Regions from separate parts of the Desulfomicrobium salsuginis genome, predicted to be linked through region 3. Evidence: predicted binding sites of a transcription regulator. Region 3 holds the regulator's gene; each other region holds the start of a gene.
What was found. The regulator sigma-54, encoded in region 3, starts transcription at its own class of promoters, with help from an activator protein. The targets are predictions, from matches to a motif close to CTGGCACGGNNNNTGCTT.

Region 1 (2,200 bases), 170 kb from region 3:
ATCTCGATTCGGCCGTGGGCGTGAGCTTCGAGGACTACGTTCGGGAGTACCTGCTGCCCTTTCTGCGGTTCCATGACCCGGCGATCACCGCGGAAAAGGCCGTCGCGGCCTGCAGCCTGGAGGCCATTGGCCCGTTTCTGCGCGGCGCCGGCGGCATCGCCGTCATGACCAACGCCGACGACCCCATCCTGACGCCGGAAAACTTCGCCTTCCTGGAGAACACGTTCGGGTCGCGCCTGACCGTCTTTCCCGCCGGCGGCCATTGCGGCAACCTGCGCTTCAGGGACAATGTGGCGGCCATGCTCGATTTCTTCCGCAAATGAGGCGACCCATGCGCGTTCTTCTCCTTCTTCTTCTCGTCCTGGCCTGCGGCTGCGCCACCACTCCGCAGCACCAGCCCGGTCCTTTCCAGGCGCCCGTGCACCGCGGCCTTTCCGAAGACCCGGAGGTCGAGCGGCTCTTTCTGGTCGAGGACCCCTGGGAGGGGTTCAACCGCTCGATGTATCATTTCAATGCCCAGCTGGACCGCTATGTCTATCTGCCGGTGCTTCGCTTCTACGAGGCGGTCCTGCCGGACAGCGTGCAGCAGGGCGTTTCCAATGTGTTCAATAATTTCAAGGAAATACCGATTTTTGTCAACTCGGTCCTGCAGGGCAACCCCAAGAAGGCCTCGGTTTCGCTCGGGCGTTTCGTCTTCAACACGACCATCGGCCTGGGCGGTCTGGTCGATGTGCTGGGCAAGGGCGGCATCCCGCAGGAGAACGAGGATTTCGGGCAGACCCTGGGCGTTTGGGGCGTGTCCTCCGGCCCGTACCTAGTCCTGCCCGTCCTCGGGCCTTCGGGCCTGCGGGACGCCGGGGGCACGGCCTTCGACGCGGTCCTGACCCTCAACCCCGCGAACTTCCTCTTTGACGGCATGGGGTGGGCTGCCCGGGGCACGGCGACCACGGGCGTGTACGGCGTGAAGGCCGTGGACGCCCGGCACCAGGTCAAATTCCGGTATTACGAAACCGGAAGCCCCTTCGAGTACCAACTGGTGCGCTTCGTCTATGCCAAGAAGCGCGAACTCGACATCGCCAAATAGCCTTCCCGGCCGGCCCCGACGGGTCCGTCGTCTGGGCCGGCACCTTCTTCACGCATCCATTTCTGCGCTTCAGATGACAGGTGGCGTGCTAACTTGAGTTTGCAGGTGACAAGTCGTGTTTGCGCTTGTCGAGTGCTCTTTGCTTGTAACGGGCTGAAATTGCAAAGCGGTGCCGGATGCGTTTCGTGGCATGGCTTTTGTTAGCTGACGCTTCGAAAAGGTGCCCCCCAGAGGGGATGTATTTGAAACAAGCAAGGAGGAAGAAACACCCATGGCCCAAGACAGCAACGTCGTCATCGATCACGGCAAGAGCCAGTGGTCGGACTTGTGGAAAAAAGAGGACTACCTGGCCATCTGGCTCGGCTTCATCATCATCGTCGTGAGCATCCTGGCGTACACTACTTTCGGCCCCAAGGCCGAGTTCGCCGAAAAGATCGCCGCCGCCAGCCAGATTCAGGAGGCTGAACTGGCCAAGGCTCCGTTCAAGACCATCGCCTGGCACAAGGCCCAGGACGACAAGGGCAAGCTCAAGGGCACCGGCACCCCCTTCGGCAAGTTCATGACCCACTGGACCACGACTCCGGGTTCCTGGAAGACCAATCCCATGGACGCCTTGATCCGCAGCGAGGCCCAGGCTCAGGCCCTGAACGAGAAGGCCATGCCCAAGTATGAAGAGGCCAAGGCCAAGGCCGAGGCCGCACTGGCCGCTGCCGTGGCCGCCGAGGAAGCCGCCGCCGGCGCGTCCTTCCAGGACAAGGCCCTGAATGATGACGCCTCCGCCAAGATCGGCGAATGGCGTACGGCCCAGAAGGCCGCGGGCGAAGCCAAGTCCAAGGCCGAGAACAAGCCCTACAACTACCTCCCGACCCTGATCGGCCTGTGCGTTTTCCTGGCCGCCATCTTCGGCGTCGGCATCGCCATGATGGGCAAGAGCATGCCCGCCTTCATGCAGGGCTTCACCATCGTCTTCCTGGTGGCCGTGCTGGCCTACATGCTCGGCGGCCAGTCCATCTCCAAGCAGTACGGCTTCGGCGCCGAGGCCTGGGGCGTGGTGCTCGGCATGCTCATCGCCAACACCATCGGTACGCCGAAGTGGGTGCTCCCGGCCTGCGAGGT
Region 2 (2,200 bases), 1.9 Mb from region 3:
CTTGGCTCCCAGGCCCAGGACGCGGTTGGCGCCCGTGTGGCAGGGGTCGTAAGGCTCGAAGATGTCCGGGTTCTTTAAAATGCCGTCCACGTGCAGCCCCGACTCGGCCGCGAAGATGTCCTTCCCGGCCACGGGGCGGTTGCGGGCCACGGGGATGCGCGCGTGTTCGGCCACCAGGTCGCACAGGCCGCGCACGGCGTTCATGTCGTAGATCTCGTAGCGCTGCACGAGGCGCAGGTGGGCCGCCACCTCCTCCAGGGCCGAGATGCCCGAGCGCTCGCCGATACCCAGCACCGAAACATCCGCCCAGTGGGCTCCGGACTCCAGGGCCGTGACGGCGTTGGCCGTGGCCATGCCGAAGTCGTTGTGGCAGTGGATGGCGATTTCCATGTCCACGCCGCCGGCGAAGAAGCGCACCAGCTCGGCGATGCGCAGGGGCGTCATGACGCCCAGGGTGTCGGCCAGGCGGATGCGCGCCGCGCCCAGTCCCTTGGCCGTGCGGGCCATGGCCAGGGCGAAGTCCTGGTCGGCGCGGGTCACGTCCTCCAGGCCCACGCTGATGCGCCTGATGCCGCAGGAGTGGGCCAGGCCCACGGTCTCCTTCAGCATGCGCGTCAGCCCCTCGCGGTCCGTGCGCAGGCGCTCGGCGATGTGCAGGTCCGAGACGGGCAGACCGATGTTGATGGTGTCGATCCCCAGCCCCGCGGCACGGTACACGTCCACGGGCCGGCAGGGAGACCAGACGCTCAGGTCCGCGGTTACGCCCTGGGCGCGCAGGGCTCCCACCAGCTGTCCCAGCCCTTCCTGGCCGACCCAGCCCACCTCGATCTCCTCCACGCCCATGGCCGCGATGCGGCTGGCCATCTCTATGCGCACGGATTGCGGGACATAGTTCCCGAACATTTGCGCCCCTTCCCTCAGTGTCGTGTCGATCAGCATGCTACCTCCCGTGTTTGCCTCTCTCTGTGCACGGTCGATGCCAATCGTGGATCAGATACAACATGCCGGAAACATTGAGCGACATCATGTCGCAGATACCTGCGTCGCAACGGACGGAAGTGTCCGCGGCTACACTTTTGTCTTTGTAGGCAGTGTAGATCGAAGTTGTCCGAAATTGCCGGGCGATGTCTGAAATATGTGCTTTTTCAGTTAGTTATTTCAATTGTGGAGTTTTGGCACGACCGTTGCCCTAGGCTGGTCCAGGTACAGCACACCAAGCACACCACAACTCTCACATAAGGAGCACACGTCATGAGGAAGATCGCGATTTACGGAAAGGGCGGCATCGGAAAGTCCACCACCACGCAGAACACCGTCGCCGGCCTGGCCGAGATGGGCAAGAAGGTCATGGTCGTGGGCTGCGACCCCAAGGCCGACTCCACGCGCCTGCTGCTGGGCGGCCTGGCCCAGAAGTCGGTTCTCGACACCCTGCGCGACGAAGGCGAGGACGTTGAACTGGCCGACATCCGCAAAGGCGGCTTCAGCGGCACCTGGTGCGTCGAGTCCGGCGGGCCCGAACCGGGCGTCGGTTGCGCCGGCCGCGGCATCATCACCTCCATCAACATGTTGGAGTCCCTGGGCGCATACCATGAGTCCGAAGGCCTGGACTACGCCTTCTACGACGTCCTGGGCGACGTGGTCTGCGGCGGGTTCGCCATGCCCATCCGCGACGGCAAAGCCGAGGAGATCTACATCGTCTGCTCCGGCGAGATGATGGCCATGTATGCGGCCAACAACATCTGCAAGGGCATCATGAAGTACGCCGAGTCCGGCGGCGTGCGCCTGGGCGGCCTGATCTGCAACTCCCGCAACGTCGATAACGAGCGCGAGATGATCGAGGAGCTGGCCAAGAAGATCGGCACCCAGATGATCTATTTCGTGCCCCGCGACAACGACGTGCAGCGCGCCGAGATCAACCGCATGACCGTCATCGAGTGGAAGCCCGAAGCCCCCCAGGCCGACCACTACCGCAACCTGGCCCGGGCCATCGACCAGAACAAGATGTTCGTCGTGCCCAAGCCCCTGGAAATCGAGGAGTTGGAGCAGCTCCTGATGGACTACGGTCTCCTTGAAGCCGTCTAGGCGGTCGTCCACAAATCCGTTCTGGACTGCGTTGCGCCACGATTTCGAAGGGCTCATGGAGTCGGCTACACTTTGCCCTTCAAAATCGCGTCGCGCCTTGCCACAACGAATTTGTGAA
Region 3 (2,200 bases):
AGCTGCATGGCGGCCTCTTCGACGACCATGGGTTTGGGCTCGAAGTGGTCGGTCTGCTGGATGCTCTGTCTGCGCTTGCCCGTGGTGTCCTCGTCGAAGCTGATGACGTCCATGCGCACGGTCTCGCCGCCGGCCTTGCGCTTGCTCTTGTCCTTGTCGCGGATCTTGCGCATCTGGGCTTCGAGCTTGTCCCACACCATGTCCACGGTGGAGTACATGTCCTCGCTGTCCTCGCGGGCGGAGATGTGCACGTTCTTGCCGGTCAGGACGACGTCGGCGATATGGCGGAATTTCTCGACTTCGAGGTTGACCTGCAGTTCGGCGTCAGGGGTGCCGGCCATGAATTTGCCGAGCTTGCCGAAACGGTCCTTGGCGTACTTGCGCAGGTGGTCGGAAGGGTCGAAGTTCTTGAAGTTGAAGACTATCCTCATGGAATCCTCCTCGTCAGTTGAGGGTCAACCCCGCGTCTTCCCCGAAGGGCGGCGCGGGGTGGGATATCAAAACACCTGCTTGCGCTTGGATGACGACTCGATGCCCAGAACGGCGCGGTATTTTGCCACCGTGCGGCGGGCGATGTTCACATCCAGCGTTTCCTTCAGCACCGCTGCGATTTTCTCGTCGCTGTAGGGGTGCTTGGGGTCTTCCTCGCTGACCATCTTCTTGATGATGGCCTTGACGGATTCGGAGCCCACCTGGGTGCCGTCGTCCATCTCCAGCGCGGAATTGAAGAAAAATTTCAGTTCGAAGATGCCGTGCGGTGTGGCCACGTACTTGCTCGTGGTGATGCGACTGACCGTGGATTCGTGCATCTCGATGTCGTCGGCCACGTCCTTGAGGATCAGGGGCTTGAGCTTGGTCACTCCGTGCTCGAAGAAGGCCCGCTGAAACCGCACGATGCTCTCGACCACCTTATACAAGGTTCTCTGCCTTTGGTGCAAGCTCTTCATGAGCCACATGGCCGAGCGCATCTTGTCGTGTAAGTACTCCCGGTCCGGGCCCTTCACGGCCAGGCTCGTGTCTTCCATGTAGTAGGGGCTGAGCTGCAGCTTGGGCAGGCCGTCGTCATTCATGACGATGACGAAATCGCCTTCGTACTCGTAGACGAAGACGTCGGGGCTGACGAAGACGGTGTTGTCGCTGCCGTAGCTCGCTCCGGGCATGGGGTCCAGGGTCTGGATGATGTCCAGGTAGGCCTTCAGGTCCTCCATCTGGATCTTGAACTTGCGCAGGAGCGGCTTGTAGCGGCGCTTCTCGATGTCCTCCAGATGCTCGTCGACCAGGGAGATGAGGATGGGGTCGTCCTGGCCCAGGACCTCCAGCTGGATGAGCAGGCACTCCTTGGGGGAACGGGCGGCTACGCCCACGGGGTCGAAGCGCTGCAGGCGGTGCAGGACGGACTTGACCAGGGCCAGGGGCGAAAGGGTCTCGGAGGCGATCTCCTCGGCGCTGGTCGTCAGGTAGCCCAGGGAGTCCAGATTGCCGATGATGGCCTCGCCGATGGCCTCTTCCTCTTCGGTGATGTTGGAGAGGCAGAGCTGCCACAGGAGATGCCCTTCCAGGGATGGCTTGCCCGAGAGCCTGGCCTCGTAGGACATCATCTCTTCGAGGGCCTCGGTCTCCTTGAACTGCACCTGCTTGGTCGTGCTCGAAAAGTCGCCGAGGTAGTTCTCCCAGTCGGCGTTGCGCATGAGTTCGGCGTCGTCGAAGGACACGTCGGCCCGCTGCTCGGCGGGCGGGGCCTGGGCTTCGACCTCCTCGGAGAGTTCCCGCGGCGCTTCCTCAAGCATCGGATTTTCCAGCAGTTCCTGCTGAACGGCTTCGAGGAGCTCGAATCGGGAGAGCTGAAGCAGCTTGATGGCCTGCTGCAGCTGCGGGGTCATGACCAGCTGCTGCGTCAGCTTGAGGTTCTGTCGAAGTTCAAGGCCCATAGTGTCTCTGTCGTCTACGCGTAAAATGCAGTGTTGTCGTCGGCGGATTCATCCAGCAAAGACTTTGCCACAGAAGGCAGGTCGTGGCAATCCTTGGGAAATCGGCACGCCGCTAAAGGCTGAAACCCTCGCCGAGATAGACCTTGCGCGCCCCGGGGTCGGCGACGATTTCGTCGGGGCTGCCGCTCAGGATGATGCGGCCGTCATACACCAGGTAGGCGCGGTCGCAGATCTGCAGGGTCTCGCGCACGTTGTGGTCGGAGATGAGCACG

Region 1: a site for sigma-54 is predicted at 1,270-1,287, ahead of ACYQ3G_RS17100 (YeiH family protein). Genes of this name have one in related genera too.
Region 2: a site for sigma-54 is predicted at 1,173-1,190, ahead of nifH (nitrogenase iron protein). Genes of this name have one in related genera too.

Annotation. Positions count from the first base shown of each region.
Region 1 is NZ_BAAHYA010000002.1:2,234,883-2,237,082, reverse strand. It holds gene ACYQ3G_RS17110 (alpha/beta fold hydrolase family protein) at 1-323, shown strand, start outside; gene ACYQ3G_RS17105 (MlaA family lipoprotein) at 332-1,084, shown strand; gene ACYQ3G_RS17100 (YeiH family protein) at 1,356-2,200, shown strand, end outside.
Region 2 is NZ_BAAHYA010000002.1:133,270-135,469, forward strand. It holds gene ACYQ3G_RS07880 (LeuA family protein) at 1-939, opposite strand, end outside; gene nifH (nitrogenase iron protein) at 1,252-2,082, shown strand.
Region 3 is NZ_BAAHYA010000002.1:2,068,332-2,070,531, reverse strand. It holds gene hpf (ribosome hibernation-promoting factor, HPF/YfiA family) at 1-431, opposite strand, end outside; gene rpoN (RNA polymerase factor sigma-54) at 498-1,928, opposite strand; gene lptB (LPS export ABC transporter ATP-binding protein) at 2,041-2,200, opposite strand, start outside.